3 regions of the Paenibacillus sp. FSL R7-0652 genome follow, and region 3 is predicted to be linked to each of the others. Evidence: predicted binding sites of a transcription regulator. Region 3 holds the regulator's gene; each other region holds the start of a gene.
The links. The regulator Rex, encoded in region 3, represses fermentation and respiration genes when NADH is low (regulators of the CRP and FNR family bind a similar motif). The targets are predictions, from matches to a motif close to TTGTGAAATATTTCACAA.

Region 1 (5,403 bases), 2.2 Mb from region 3:
CCCAAACAGGAATGGCAGCAGTGCACTGGCCACCAGAATGATGACGTCCCATGTTTTGCGCCAGCGCTGCTGTTTCATTTTACTGCGGAACTCAAAGGCAACTCCCCGTCCGATCAATAACAGCAGTACAACGACAAGCGGCAGGTAGAATCCGCTGAACAGCGTTGCGTACCAATGCGGGAAAGCCGCAAACATGGCACCGCCCGCGGTCAGCAGCCAGACTTCGTTTCCATCCCAGAACGGACCAATCGAGTTAATCAATGTACGACGCTCACGATCCGTTTTGGCAATCAGACCTGTAGACATGCCTACACCAAAGTCGAAACCTTCAAGAAAGAAAAAACCGATGAACAATACGGCAATCAGTACAAACCACAGTTCATTTAGTAACAACGGAATACCCCCCATCCATGCCAAACGGATCAGCCGACTCATCCTCTTCTTCCGACTTGTCAACAGCGTATGGTCCTGCTTTGATTTTACGTACAAACAAATACACCATCACGATACCCAAAACCGTGTAAGCCGCAGTAAAGGCTATCGTAGAGAACAAAATCATACCTGCTGATACATTAGGTGATACACCTGCTTCAGTCGTCATGTAACCGAATACGGTCCACGGCTGTCTGCCAACCTCGGTCATAATCCAGCCTGCTGTATTCGCAATAAAAGGCAGGGAGATCGCAAAAACCATCAGACGCATAAACCAAGGTTTGGCCGCTTCGAGCTTCTTGCGCCAAGCCAGATATGTACCATACATCGCCAGCAGAATCATCAAACCACCCGCAGCGATCATGACACGGAAGCTCCAGAACGTAGTTCGTACAGGCGGAATATAGTCTCCAGGGCCGTACGTCTGCTGGTACTCCGCATTCAGCTCTTTCATCCCTTTGACGCTGCCTGAGAATTTACTGTAAGACAGGTAACTGAGCAGTCCGGGGATTTTGATCTCGCCGGAGTTCTCCTGCTTCTCCGGATCAATGGAGGCAATGACCGTCCAAGGTGCCGGATCTTCTGTTGTCGTCCATGTCCCTTCACTTGCAGCCATTTTCATCGGCTGTGTTTCCACCAGATATTGAGCCTGGAAGTGTCCTGAAAAAGCTACACCTAGCGAGGATACAAGACCGACAATAACTGCGATGTTGAAGGATCTGCGGAATACTTCGACGTCCTTCTTTTTCATGAGCTTATAGGCACTGATACCCGTTACTACAAAAGCACCTGTCATCAACGCACCAAAAATCGTATGCGGAAATTCAACGAGGAGCTGCCCATTTGTAATCAGTGCAAAGAAATCATTCATCTCTGCCCGGCCATTATTCATGGCGAATCCGACCGGATGCTGCATAAAGGAATTGGCCGCCAAAATCCAAAGCGCGGACAGGAAAGTGCCGATAAAGACAAGCCAAATACAAGCCAGATGCACTTTTTTGGACAAACGGTCCCAGCCGAAGATCCATAGACCGATAAATGTCGATTCCATAAAAAATGCCAGCAGGGCTTCGATTGCCAGCGGCGCACCGAAGACGTCACCGACAAACCGGGAATACTCCGACCAGTTCATGCCAAACTGAAATTCTTGCAAAATACCTGTTACTACTCCGACGGCAAAGTTGATCAGGAACAGCTTGCCCCAGAACTTGGCCATTGTTTTGTAGATTTCTTTTCCCTTCGCAACATACAACGTCTCCATGATCGCAACCAGCAGCACAAGGCCGATGGACAGCGGTACAAAGAAAAAGTGAAAAATCGTTGTAAGTGCATACTGGATACGCGATAGCATAATCGGATCCATACGTTTACCCCTTCTTTCTGTTCGCTTTAGCAGATACGTAAATGGCATTGAAGCAGGTACCTTCGCTGTCTGTTCTCCAAATACGTTATTGAACGTATTGTGCCAGATTACCTAATTTTCACATGTGAGAATTATCACAATCCCGCCTCTTCCCGACAAAAAAAGTGACCTCGGTCACACAATAGATAAAATTAAGCCTATTTATCCGGCTTGCCCGCAGCTGATTTGTCTCGACTCCTGCATCTATTCATGGAAGTTGTTCATGTTTGGAGACAAATGCCCATATGTTAGTTTCAGACAGATGATACACAGGACGGCAATGACTTTTTACATAAGAGAAATTCCCCTTTCTAAGTGAGGTGAGTACAGATGGAACCATTCGAACCGTTAACGGATGCAGATCCCAAGCTGAACCCGGAACATACAGATGACTCAAAAAAGGCAGCACCAGAACTGTCTATGTCCACACCTTCTGCAAACGAAGCCGTCCAATACGTACTTTTTCCGCGGAAAGGAGGATGGCCTTCCTTTCCATATCCAGATATCGCGGCTCTATTGGCGGCAGAACAAGGAAACCTCTATTATGTCAGCAGCCGTACGGCTGCGGAGGAAGAACTGCCAGAAGCGATTCAAGTGATCTCCCTTTCGGAAGCGGAGAACCGATTACAGGAGCCGAACACAGCTGCAGTTGTTGCACATCCCTATTGGCTTATGGCTGTGGCCTCATTAAAGCCGGAAGTATGCATTGCACTGCTGCCTGAACCCGCAGGAGATGAAGCCGCATCTCCGCTGTGGGAGAGCAGCATCTCCAGACTTGTCGGCATTGCCGATCTGGTAGGCACATCTTCGGAAACCCGGTACATGAAACTGCTCTTTCAAGGCATTCGATCCGTCTGGCTGGGAGGTGAGGACCCCTCCCCTGTCGGTTATGTACACCAAGGCAGCACACGGATTGCACTGAGGGACTATGAATTGTTTTTCCTGCATGCACTGCGGCAGGTTCTGTCAGGTATACCGGACAGCATTACACCCCTTCAGTGTCGTGTGCGAGCGGACTATTACAGACAGCTTCGATCCAAAGCGGGGCCTCATGAAACGATCTCCTTTCTGCTCTCGGCTTATGAGTATTTGCTGCACGATTCTCATGCTGCCGCTTCGCTTCAGGAAGCCTTCACTCATGCGGTCTTCAACGGGCGGCAGGATTGTGTGGTGTCTCATTATCGCTTCCTGTCGGCCATTCATGCGAAGTCAGGTCAGGTCGAAGAAGCTTTACAGGTGTTCGGCATCAGCGCAGCCACTGAACAAGAACGCCATCATTACGAGCAGTTATGCCGCTGGTTGGAAGCAGGGGAGAATCAGCTGGTTCAAGCGGAACTGCTGCGCATCAATGACGACTACGATACTGCACTGCGTATTCTGGATGATCTGGGCGGGGAAACAGCGAGACACTGGAAGTTTCGTATCTACCAGGAAACAGAGCGGGTAGAGTCCGCACTCGCTCTGGTTCATGCCATCGATATTCTGGACGGAGCCAGCCTTATGCAGTACCGGCAGTTATCCGGGACAGCCTTGGCTCTCCGAGGAGAGCGTCACGGTGCAGTGAGGCTGTTTCTGGAGACGGCCCTAGAGGATGAAGATGCGCTGGCTCGGATTATGGAAATGGAGCTGCTGGATCATGCCGTACAGCAGCTGCTTGGGGAGGTGCCTTAAGGATGGACCCGAAAAAGCGTAGAACTCCTGGAAGCAGGCCCATCATGCATGATTTGCTTCAAACGCAGACGACCGATAAACGAGATAACACTCCTCCTCAGAGCCTTCAGGCGGTGTCTTCTGGTTTCCAATCCCAAAGCGCGCAGAGCCAGGTTCATCGCGTCTTTAATTCACGAATTGAAGAGGACCCGGGCTCTCCTCCGATACGGGATACCGGAATGGATGCTTTTACACAGCCCTTCACTGTAAGACGGGTACGCAAAAGTAAAAACAACAAACTGACAGCCATGCTTCAAGTACGAAACGAACAAGGGCGTTATCTCGAGGAAGTGCTGCATGATCTGAGCGGATTCGTGGACGAGATTGTCATTGTCGATGATGCCAGTACAGATAGAACACCCGATATATGCGGTGCTTTTCCAAAGGTAGTGCGTCTGGAGGTGCTGGAGAAACCGCTGTTTGCCGAGGAATGGCGTCTTCGCAGCACACTGTGGCAGGCAGCAGTCAGTACAGATCCAGACTGGCTTCTCTCTGTTGATGCCGATGAACTGTACAGCACCGAAGCCAAAAAGGCCATACGGAAGCTTATCAATCAGGACTATGCAGACTGGTTTGCCTTCCGGTTCTTTGATATGTGGGGTGGGCGAACCCATTACCGGGAGGATGAGCTCTGGTCCATGCACAAGCGCCATACGGCATCCCTTGTTCGTTACATGCCCGGATATCCCTATTTCTACCCGCAGCAGAATCACCATGTTCCCCGTCTTCCTGTATCCTGTACAGTACTGCCGGGGGTACACACAGAACTGAAAGTACAGCATCTTGGCTGGGCCGGCAGTCTGGAAGATCGGGTTCGTAAATATTTACGATACAAGCGCATTGATCCGCACGGGGAGTGGGGCAGTACCGCCCAGTATGAGTCCATTCTGGACCCCGAACCGCGGCTGCTCCCTTGGAAGGAGGAGCTGTAATATGAGTGTGGTCAGCATACTTACCCATAGTTTTACCGATGGGTACAACCGGGAATACGGCCGTGTATTCGGCGGCGGGCTGGAGCGCTACATTCTAGATCTATGCAGTGTCATTCGCCGTCTTGGTCATATTCCCGAAGTCCATCAGCTGTCCTATTTCGAAGCGTTCCAGACCCGAACGGAGCAGATTGACGTCTATGGCTACGATTATGACATGGAGAATGTACCGGAGGCATTTGAACGGATGGCTGCAGCAGCCCGTGGACCCATTATCTATGCAAGCTGCCTATGGCAGCCCATCAACTACAAGCCAGGCAGTCTCGGAATATGTCATGGCATTAACTGGGATCGCCCTGGTCTGCCGCTGGACACCAAACGTCAGGTTGCCGAACATATCCAGCTGGCACTGGATGGACTCGTTCGCATCGTCTCGGTGGACTCCCATTTCCAGACCTTTTGCCGGGCAGCCTGTATGTATAGCGATCCGGAACAAATTGTGCTGATTCCTAATGCAGTGGATACTGCTTACTTCACCCCTGCTCCGCCAAGCAGAACACTCACGCAGCGTCATGAGGAAGAATGGATGGAGGCTTGGAAAAGGGAAACAGCAGTGCCTGCTGAACATGCACACATGATGGCTCCAGAGTCGGGAGATGATACATCGATTCATGAGGATGCAGATCATGATAGTACTGATGCATACAGTAGTAGTAGTAACGAAGAAAAGGTCAGAACGAAGAGTCTTTATGCAGATCCGTTAGGCAGCCCAGATACGATCTCTGTAGAATACGGAACTACCGAAGCTCTTCCTCATCAAAGGGCACAGGACCAGACTGAGGACGATAAGCCTCTGTCTCCTCCCCGCCCTGTTCGTATTTTATATCCACGCCGTATCAGCAGCGAACGCGGCATTATTCCGATGATGCT
Region 2 (5,403 bases), 2.0 Mb from region 3:
TGCTGATGAAGTCAACCTGCTGTCTGCATTATAAGGTATACGGTGGTCAAGATTACTGTTACAGCTGTCCCAAGTTGAGCAAAGCCGAGCGGCAAAATCGCTATGAGATACTTGCGGCTTCTCGGTGAATTTGAAGTAAACCCCGAAACAAGGCTATAATTGATTACAACCCCAAAATTAATCGATGTCATAGGAGGAATCAGCAATGTCCGTATATTCGTACAAGGCGGTAACCACCGCAAATCAGGAAGTGCCGCTGGATATGTATCAAGGTAAAGTGCTCGTTATTGCAAACACAGCCAGTAAATGTGGACTGACACCGCAATATGGTGAACTGCAGAAGCTCTATGACCGTTATCGTGATCAAGGTTTGGTGGTGCTTGGTTTTCCATGCAACCAGTTTGGTGGACAGGAGCCAGGTACAAGTGAAGAAGCGGAATCCTTTTGCCAGATCAACTATGGCGTAAACTTTCCAGTGTTTGCAAAAGTAGATGTGAACGGAGAAGACGCACATCCTCTGTTTCAATATTTGAAAGAACAGCAGCCAGGTACAGGTGAAACCAGTGATATTCAGTGGAACTTTACCAAGTTCCTTGTGAACCGCGAAGGTGAAGTCGTGGGCCGGATTGAACCAAAAGAATCACCAGAGTCGATGAGTGCTGCGATCGAGCAGCTGCTCGGTTAATTCGCCGCACGTGAGATCAATATATGACGAGAAGCCTGCCCCTTTTACGGGACAGGCTTCTTTTGGTTTTCTTTTTAGTAGAACGTCTCGGCTCGGTGTGATCTGATGATCCAGGTTTTCGGTAATGGAATTGAACTATTTGGAGGGCATAAGCAAAATGTAATTCGGGGAAAATGAAGTTAGTGAGAACATAGGAAAGAAGTGATTGTAGGCGGAGGCAGGGGGGCCTTCTTTTTCTGAAAAAATAAATTATTTTGCTTAATCTATTGCAATGTGAAAAAGATCACATTATAATGGGTATATAAAGTGAAATAAATCACATACACCTCATCGGTCTAATAGTGAAATATTTCACAACGTTAATGAAACTTATTATTCATTTATTTTATATACTCCAAGGAGGAACTACTCATGAAAATCGCAGTCATCGGATGTACACACGCAGGAACGGCAGCTATCGTAAATACCGCTAAATTATACCCGGATGCCACCATTACCGTATATGAACGCAATGACAACATTTCATTCCTCTCCTGCGGGATTGCGCTCTATGTTGGGGGCGTGGTGAAAGATCCTGACGGCCTGTTCTATTCTTCGCCGAATCAGTTGGCGGACCTTGGTGTTGAAACCAAGATGCTCCATGAAGTGACAGCAGTTGATGCCAAAGGTCACACCTTACGGGCTAAAAACCTGCAAACTGGGGAAGAATTTGAAGATACGTTTGACAAACTAATTGTGACTACAGGTTCATGGCCTGTCGTTCCGAAGCTGGAAGGCATCGAGATGGACAACATCCTACTCTGCAAAAACTACAATCACTCCAACACCATTATTGAAAGAGCGAAGGATGCCAAACGCGTAACGGTTGTCGGCGCTGGTTACATCGGCGTTGAACTGGTGGAAGCCTTCCAGATGAACGGCAAAGAAGTGACTCTTATTGATAGCGTGGATCGTATTTTGAATAAATACCTTGACCCTGAATTTACAGATGCCATCGAAGATACATTGACTGGAAAAGGAATTAAATTGGCTCTTGGGCAGACGGTACAGAAGTTTACGGGCGAGAATGGTAAAGTCACCAAAGTCATCACATCCAAAGGGGAATTCGAGACTGATCTGGTCATTCTCTGCATCGGGTTCCGCCCGAATACGGAGCTGCTCAAAGGTCAGGTGGATATGCTTCCAAACGGCGCGATCATCGTGGACAAATATATGCAGACCAGCCAGGAAGATGTCTTTGCCGCGGGCGACAGCTGCGCGATTCACTACAATCCTACCGGCAAAGCGGCTTACATTCCACTGGCAACAAACGCCGTGCGGATGGGTACACTCGTAGCGCGAAACCTGGTTCGTCCAACGACACCTTACATGGGAACACAGGGTACATCGGGCATCAAAATTTACGAGCAAAATATTGCAGGAACCGGCATGACCGAAATGTCTGCCGCCGAAGAAGGACTCGTGGTAGAATCGGTTGTTCTGGAAGACAGCTATCGTCCGGAGTTTATGCCAACCGCCGAGAAACTGCTGCTGAAAATTGTATACGAGCAGGCCACTCGCCGGATTGTTGGTGCACAGGTTATGTCCCAGGTCGATCTGACACAGTCGATCAATACGATCTCGGTCTGCATTCAGAATAACATGACAGTGGATGAGCTGGCTTTTATCGACTTCTTCTTCCAGCCGCACTATAACAAACCGTGGAACTTCTTGAACACTGCAGGTCTGCAAGCTCTGCCTCCAGTAGAAGTTAAAGCACCAGCCCTGGTCTAAGTTGATGGCATAATCGACAGCTTAAGTTAAAAGCAGATTAAGCGCAAGAAACTAGACAGAATCCGGGTACATCATACAATAAAGAGAAGGAAGGACGGCGATCATATCGTCAGTCTTCCTTTTTTTTCGTCTGTGCCAACTATGTCAGTTTGCTGTTTACTTATTTATTTGTTTATCTTGATCCTCCGGATTTTGAAGAGAGGCATTGGAAAATGGGATCATCTTCTTGGATCACTTTGTGATTATTTGCACAAAGTTTTCCGGGAGGTCGATATACAATGAATTCATGGATAGATTTGCTTGGCATACGAACGGATAGAAGATAAAAGGAGAGGATGACATATGGCGGCCAAAACACCTCTGGAGGTTGCACAATATACGGTACAGTCCGGTGTGAAAAAAGCACAAAACCCTATTTCCTCCGTGCTGATTCTCGGTTTTCTGGCAGGAGCTTTCATTGCGCTTGGTTTCCTGCTGGATATTCGCGTGATTGCGTCTGCACCAGCGGAGTGGGGAAGCATTGCGACATTCATCGGAGCGGCTGTGTTCCCGGTGGGACTGATTCTGGTTTTGATCGGTGGTGGGGAACTGCTGACAGGCAATATGATGGCTGTGCCGCTTGCTGCAATCACACGTAAAATTTCACCAGCCAGCATGTTGAAAAACCTGCTGCTTGTGACATTGGGCAACCTGCTGGGCGCACTGTTTGTCGCTTTTTTCTTTGGTCATGTGCTGGGCTTGACGGCTGATGGTGCATATTTGACCAAGGTGGTTGATATGGCGGGACACAAGCTGCATGACAGCTTTTTGCAAGCATTTATCTCCGGGATCGGCTGTAACTGGCTCGTGGCCCTTGCGGTCTGGCTGTCATATGCTGCCGATACGATGAGCGGTAAAATTCTGGGCATTTGGTTTCCAACGATGGCGTTTGTGGCCATCGGCTTTCAGCACGTTGTGGCGAACATGTTTCTCATTCCGGCAGCGATCTTTGAGGGTCATTATTCCTGGGGGCAGTATGTTATGAATTTTATTCCGGTCTGGTTGGGTAATCTGACAGGCGGCGCTTTGTTTGTAGCGGCTGCTTACTGGATGGTGTACTTACGGAAGGCTGAGCCGGCAGCGAAGCCGGAAGCCGTTGTTCCTGTTCCGGCACCTCCCGTGGAAGCAGAAGGCAGAGTAATGTGGGGCAAACAGGCGTAACGGATCATATAAGAGATTTATCAATGAGAGTTAAAGCTTAGTAGAAACGAAGATGATACACCCTGCCGTTTCACGATAGTTCGTCGTGGCGTTGGAGATGCAGTCATCTTTTTTTTTTTGCACAAAATTAAATTCGCCATGACAAGGTTCGGGGGAACGAAACCTGAGCATGGCGAATTTCGGGAGTGGTCCATGATATGGCATGAGGAGGAAGTGGGGAAACACCAACCTAATGCCTTGTTTTTAATTTACCCCTGGATTCAGAGAATGAATCAAAGGGGTAAAAATTTTTTTTGAAAAGTTGGAATATATCATGGAATATAGATTGGTGCAGCAGCAGCCTGCCCGGCAATCATGAAGATTTAACCGATTCACTCTTGTTCTCTTTACGTTTCAGCCTCAGACGGGATATGATATAGGGATAGCTGTTGAATGAGGAGGGCCAGAAGATGATCGATCAGGAGAATGGTGTATTTCCAGCGGTATGCCCGCTCGATTGTCCAGACACATGCGGTCTGCTGTTACATAAAGAGAATGGTAAAATTGTTAAGGTAACCGGTAATCCGGACCATCCGATCACAAAGGGTGCGATCTGTAATAAAGTTCGAAATATGACGGAGCGGGTGTATCATCCCGAACGTCTTCAATATCCGATGAAACGAGTCGGAGCCAAAGGTGAAGGCAGGTTCGAGCGCATAAGCTGGGACGAAGCAATTCAGGAAATTACGGGAAAGTTTAAAGATTTGTCTGATACGTATGGACCTGAGAGTATTCTGCCGTACAGTTTCTATGGAAATATGGGTGTGCTTGGTGTGGATGGCATGGATCGGCGTTTCTTTAATGCGCTGGGGGCAAGTGTGCTGGAGCAGACGATCTGTAATGCTGCAGGCAACACCGGCTGGAAATATACGATGGGCGCCAATCACGGAACGCTGCCGGAGGATACGGAGCATGCTGATTTGATCGTGGTCTGGGGCGGTAACATCGTCAGTACCAATATGCATCAGGTGGTACTGGCGGAGAAGGCTCGTAAAAAGGGTGCCAAAATCGTTGTCATTGACGTTCACCGCAACCGGACAGCACAATGGGCAGATTGGTTCATTCCAATCTATCCGGGCACAGACAGTGCGCTGGCACTGGGTTTGATGCATGTGCTCTTTGAGCAGGGACTAACGAATGAAGAATTTATGCAAAAATATACCATAGGACATGAAGCGCTGCGCGAGCATGTACGCAGCTGTACACCGGAACGCACGGCACGTATTACAGGCGTGCCGGAAGAAACCATTGTGGAGCTGGCCCGGCTCTATGGGGCTGCTCATGCCGCTCATATTCACATTGGCAATGGCCTGCAGCACCATGACAACGGGGGCATGAACGTACGCAGCATCGCCTGCCTGCCTGCGATTACAGGGCAGTGGCTCAAGCGCGGCGGGGGTGCGGTACGTACGAACAGCTATGCAAGTACGAACAGTGATGCGCTGGAGCGGCCTGACCTAAGGCAGCATGCCGAGCCGCGGGTTGTGAACATGAACCGGATTGGCGAAGCGCTGCTGGAAGCGGAGCAGCCGATCCGGGCCATGCTGGTTTACTGCAGCAATCCACTGGTTGTGGCACCAGATACGGAACGAGTGGAGCGAGGTTTTGCACGAGAGGACCTGTTCACGGTGGTTCATGATCTGTTCATGACCGATACAGCGAAGTATGCCGATATTGTGCTGCCGGCGGCGTCTTCTTTTGAAGCG
Region 3 (5,403 bases):
TGCGGTTAATAGATAATTGAACACTATTGACTCCCTCGTATTGAGTAACCATTTTTTCAATCGGGCTTTGTACGGCTACTTGACGATATGCGAACCAACCTCCAAATAACAGGACGGCAGATATAACAGCAGTAAGAACAATAGGCAATACTTTCAGCTTCAAATGAATTACCCCTCCCAAAATGAGCCTATCCTCGATCTACAGGCTTATATTTATAATCATTAATCAAAGAGTGAACTTGATGTCTGCATCGTTAACTGCAGATTTTTTTGCGTTTTATTGTAACTTCAGTACATAAATGAGTATATCACATCGTATATACAATATCGAAGGTGAAAATATGAATAAATTATTAATTTTAACTATTTAATTCACAATCATTTGATAGAAAAGCCAAAAAACCGGTTCAGTCGATGTGCTGACTGCCGGTTTCCTGCTCTTTTTAGACTCTAGCTGTTCGGTACGGTATAGACCAAATCTACCTGCTCTCCATTGCTAAACCGATAAAAACGATAATAATTATGCGTACCATCTTTGTAGTACACTTGCCATACGTAGATATTATTCACGACACCTGGCATGATCCGTTTGATCTCACCACCCGGCACCTCGGAACTAAATCGGCTGCGAATCTGCGTTTCGGACATCCCGTTCTGGATCAATTCACTGTGTACTCCCGCAGCGCCCTGGACTGGCTGGTTGTTGTTATCAAATTTAACCCACACCATTACGTTTTGATTATCTTTATTTTTGGCGGTCATCGTCCAATAGATGTTGTCAGAGCCATTCTTCTCGCCCCAGACGTACTTTCGAAGCTCATCAGGCGATGTAATCCCCAACTGGTCTTGTGCGGCTTGTACAGCCAATGCCTCTTCTTTACGCTGATCTTGTGTTACATAGACGTAATACCTTTGAAGTCCAAACAAGATCAGAACCAGAATGAGCAGCGATATCCAGATCCACTTCTTTTTCTTCTTCAAGAGCTGAACTTCCTTTCTCTGAATACTGCGCGTTGATGGCCAGCTTGTCTTTTAACGGGCAAGAAGCTGATCAAAGGCCAATTGAGATTCCCGCAAAATGCGCTCCTCATCCATTGTCAAACACTCGCCATGTTTCACCACTTGTTTTCCGTCTACCCATACATGTTCCACATCTTTAGCCGAGGCAGAATAGATCGCATGAGAGATCAGATCCGTATGCGGATAAAAATGAGCCTGTTCAATATTCAGCGCAATAAAATCTGCCTTCATCCCCATTCGCAGCGCACCCGTGTCGTTCAGGAAAATAGACTTCGCGCCGAAACCTGTTCCAAGCAGCAGTGCTTCACCCGCAGGAACCGCAGTTGGATCGCCAGATACACCTTTATGAATCAGTGCGGCAAGTCTCATTTCCTCAAACATATCCAGGTTGTTGTTGCTTGCGGGTCCGTCTGTACCCAGAGACACGGTAACCCCTGCTTTCAACATAGCAGGCACACGGGCCACTCCGGAAGCAAGCTTTAGATTGCTGCCCGGATTATGCGATACTGCCACATCATGTCGGGCCAGAATCTCAATTTCTTCATCGTTCAGATGAACCGCATGGGCTACAAGCGATGGAAGTGAGAAAAAGCCATGCTTCTCTAGGTGAGCTACAGGGCGCAGGCCGTAATCTGTCACGTTCTGCTCTACTTCACGTAATGTCTCTGACATATGCGTGTGCAGCGGCAGGTTAAGGTCATGCGCGGCCTGTACAAGCTTCTCTATGTAATCTGGAGGGCATGTGTAAGGTGCGTGCGGGGAGATAACCGTTGTGATCCGTCCATCCGCCTGTCCGTTCCATTCACGCGCAAATGCTGCGGACTCTTCCAGCTTGCGCATCTGCTCTTCTTCGGAACAAAGTCCAATCACACCGCGAGCCAGTGCAGCTCTTGCCCCGGACTGTTCAACCACTCTTGCCACCTGATCCATATGATCATACATGTCCAGGAACGCTGTTGTTCCGCCTTTTAGCATTTCAAGCACCGAAAGCGATGCGCCCCAGTAAACGTCTTCCGAAGTCATTTTTGCTTCCATCGGCCACATTTTTTCCTGGAGCCATACCTGAAGTGCCAGATCGTCCCCATGACCCCGAAGCAGTGACATGGCCGCATGACCATGCGTATTGATCAGACCCGGCAGGAAGAGAAGTCCTTTTCCATCCACTTTCGCCAGTTGCTCGTCTCCATCCGGCAGCGTCTCACCAATATGCACAATCTTGTCATCCTGAATGACCATATACCCTTGAACTATTGTCCAGTTTGCGCCTTCGTTTACGGCAAATTTACCGTTTTGAATTACCCATCTATTCGTTGTTGTCATCAGACTCTTCTTCCTTCCCGTTTTCTAAATAATAAGCCAAACTGAGCAGATCTGTTGTAAAGTCAGCGTGATGGATACGAACATGTGATGGTGTTTTTAGAATCGTTGGTGCAAAATTCAGAATTGCCTCGATTCCCGATTCAATCAGCTGATCCGCGACGTTCTGAGCTTCCGTATCCGGAACCGTAATAATCCCGATGCGAATGTTATCTTTTTGTACCGCTGCTGCAAGCTCTTCCATCGGCTGGACAGTCAGACTGTTAATCTTACTGCCAATCTTCGGTCCGAACGCATCAAAAATAGCAACAATCTTCATATTGTCTTTCAAGTAAGCATTGTAGTTGGACAACGCTTGTCCTAGATTACCCGCTCCAACCAGAGCCACATTAATCTGCTGGTCAATCTTCAAAATGTGACGAATCTTCTCGATCAGATAAGAAACGTCATACCCGATTCCTTTACGGCCAAAATCACCAAAATAAGCCAGGTCCTTGCGAATCTGGGCCGGATTCAGATCCAATCGCTGTCCAAGCTCCTGTGAAGAAACTGTGGTCACCTCACGCTGAACCAACTCGTTAAGATAACGCAAATATACGGGCAGACGCCGTACTACCGCTTCCGAAATTTTATCCGATTTCATTCCTGCTCCCCCTTACCATTGCCACGATAAAATAATAAATATTGAAAAATGGAGCATTCTGTATACATGCAAAATATGCATCATTCCTCATACAGAATGCCCGTATTGTTGGGATTATAAGTTCATGATGTGCTGCTTTTCGAAGTCTCTTTCGAGTTTAACGCTATGCAGAAGTACAATGCAATGCTATAGCTTACAAAATCGAATCATTTTCATTCACGATGGGACGATCCAGCCATTCGGCGATACGCGGAACCATCTGTTCTGTCAGCATATGCTCCATTTTGGGTCCAGGTAAGGAATACAGGAAGTACTTGCCATAATAAGCTTCAATTACTCGCGTATCATACACGATAACGATCCCCCGATCCTTGCCTGTCCGAACCAACCGGCCAAATCCCTGTTTGAACCGGATGACGGCCTGAGGGACAGACAGTTTCATAAACGGATTTTTTTTCTGCTCCTGCAGCAGTTCACTCTTTGCTTCCAGAAGCGGATGGTTAGGCGGCTGAAACGGCAGCCTTACGATTGCGAGACAAGTGAGGGCTTCACCTGGAATATCTACCCCTTCCCAGAAGCTGCTCGTACCCAGCAGAACTGCCGCTTTGGCATCCTGGAATCTTCGTGTGAGCTTGGAACGGTTACCGCTGTCAACGCCTTGGCCCAATAGGGAGATATCATTCCCGGATAAAGCCTCCTTCAACGGCTCATACACTTGTCTCAGCATTTTGTATGAGGTGAACAGCACCATCATACGTCCCTGTGTCGCAATCGCCGTCTCGGCAAGGGACTGTACCAGCATCTGTACAAAGTGAGCATCTCCTACACTGCCTTTCAGACTTGGAAAATCACGCGGAATGACTAACAAGGCCTGTTCCCTATAATTGAACGGTGAAGGCAGCATGGATGTAAGAAGGCGGTTATTGTCGGAAGCTTCCTGCAGGCCAAGCTGTTCAATCATGAATTGGAATGACTTATCCACGGACAGCGTAGCCGACGTAAGCACAACGCTTTTCTTTTTATCAAAAAACATCTCTTTCAGCTGTGCACTTACATCTACAGGAACAGCATACAGCTGCAGTGATTTGCTGCGGAACTGGCCGCTGGCCTCCATCCAATACACCGTCTTGGCATCGTCCATACGCATGAAGAATCTTAAATTCTCCTTTAATGTCGTCAGATCCTTTAACAGCCCGGTGATATCCGTAATTAAACTGTCAGACTGATAATCGTCCTGATCCTCTTTCACTTCAAGCAGCAGCTTATCCCCTTTGCGCACCAAGTCACCAAGGGTCACATAGATTTGGTTCTCCAGTTCCTGCAGCTCCTGCCATTTCGCAGGTTTCTGCGAAGCCTTCAAACGAAGGGAGAACTGCCCGGTTTCACCTGGTGAAGCATCACTGCGTTCCGGCAGCAGGCCAAACAAAGCGTCGCTCAGACGGTCCCACATCTCCTTAACCTCAACGGCAAGCGGGAACATTTGATCCACCATAGAACCCCACTGCACCGCATTTTCATGTCCGGACAGCTGAGAACGCAGCATCGGCAGCTGACCGTTGCGGCTGTCTTTGAACAAGCGGGTCAGCGTGTGAACAAGGGTGAAGTACTTCATATGAAGACCCAGATGTTTACCTGCTACATCTTCCAGATGATGCGCCTCATCAATAACCAGACTTTCATACGCGGGCAGCAGCTGATGGGCAGCCTTCACGTCAGTAAACAGCTTCGAGTGATTGGTAATCACGATGTCAGAAAGTCCTGCTTCATGTTTGGCACGATGATAGAAGCACTTGCGGAACCACGGACAGGATCTGCCGAGACAGGACTCGGATTCACTCTGTACCGTCTCCCAGAAATCGCCTCCGCGTGCACTGAGGTTTAATTCTTCATCATCACCCGTCTCGGTCTGTGTGAGCCATACAATCATTTGGGCTGCGGTGAAGTAGTCCTCTTTAGGCGTGGCAAATTCCCGTTTATTAATCTTGTGCTCGAATTTACGCAGACACAGGTAATGACCTCTGCCCTTGAACACCGATGCTTTAAACGGAAACGGAACCACCTGCGTCAGCATCGGAATATCCCGTTCGCGCAGCTGCTCCTGCAGGTTAATGGTGTGGGTGCTTACCATCACCTTCTGCTCCTGTTTGACACTTTCATAAATGGCAGGCAAAAGGTATCCCAGTGATTTTCCGGTTCCTGTTCCGGCTTCCAGCAATAAATGTTTCTCTTCGTCCAGCGCCTGTCGTACGCTGCTGAACATCTGTGTCTGAGCTTCACGTTCTTCGTAATGATCCAGCGTCTCTTTGAGGTTGTCTCTTACCTGATCCATAAACTGATCAAAGCTGACACCTTCCAGCGGATTCGCTTCTCTCTCATCACGTGGCGCTCCGATCTCCGTCCAGTCGCTAACATTAAGCGCGAGT

Region 1: the regulator Rex is predicted to act here: its motif matches at 1,918-1,935, upstream of MKY97_RS27325 (cytochrome ubiquinol oxidase subunit I).
Region 2: the regulator Rex is predicted to act here: its motif matches at 2,695-2,712, upstream of MKY97_RS26580 (formate/nitrite transporter family protein).

Annotation. Positions count from the first base shown of each region.
Region 1 is NZ_CP152001.1:6,267,652-6,273,054, forward strand. Features, by position in the region: gene cydB (cytochrome d ubiquinol oxidase subunit II) at 1-393, opposite strand, end outside; gene MKY97_RS27325 (cytochrome ubiquinol oxidase subunit I) at 380-1,795, opposite strand; gene MKY97_RS27330 (hypothetical protein) at 2,165-3,505, shown strand; gene MKY97_RS27335 (glycosyltransferase family 2 protein) at 3,508-4,476, shown strand; gene MKY97_RS27340 (glycosyltransferase family 4 protein) at 4,478-5,403, shown strand, end outside.
Region 2 is NZ_CP152001.1:6,087,942-6,093,344, reverse strand. Features, by position in the region: gene MKY97_RS26595 ((2Fe-2S)-binding protein) at 1-128, shown strand, start outside; gene MKY97_RS26590 (glutathione peroxidase) at 206-685, shown strand; gene MKY97_RS26585 (FAD-dependent oxidoreductase) at 1,097-2,458, shown strand; gene MKY97_RS26580 (formate/nitrite transporter family protein) at 2,801-3,658, shown strand; gene MKY97_RS26575 (molybdopterin oxidoreductase family protein) at 4,108-5,403, shown strand, end outside.
Region 3 is NZ_CP152001.1:4,042,017-4,047,419, forward strand. Features, by position in the region: gene MKY97_RS17825 (hypothetical protein) at 1-163, opposite strand, end outside; gene MKY97_RS17830 (DUF5590 domain-containing protein) at 451-981, opposite strand; gene MKY97_RS17835 (amidohydrolase) at 1,033-2,340, opposite strand; gene MKY97_RS17840 (redox-sensing transcriptional repressor Rex) at 2,324-2,980, opposite strand; gene dinG (ATP-dependent DNA helicase DinG) at 3,174-5,403, opposite strand, start outside.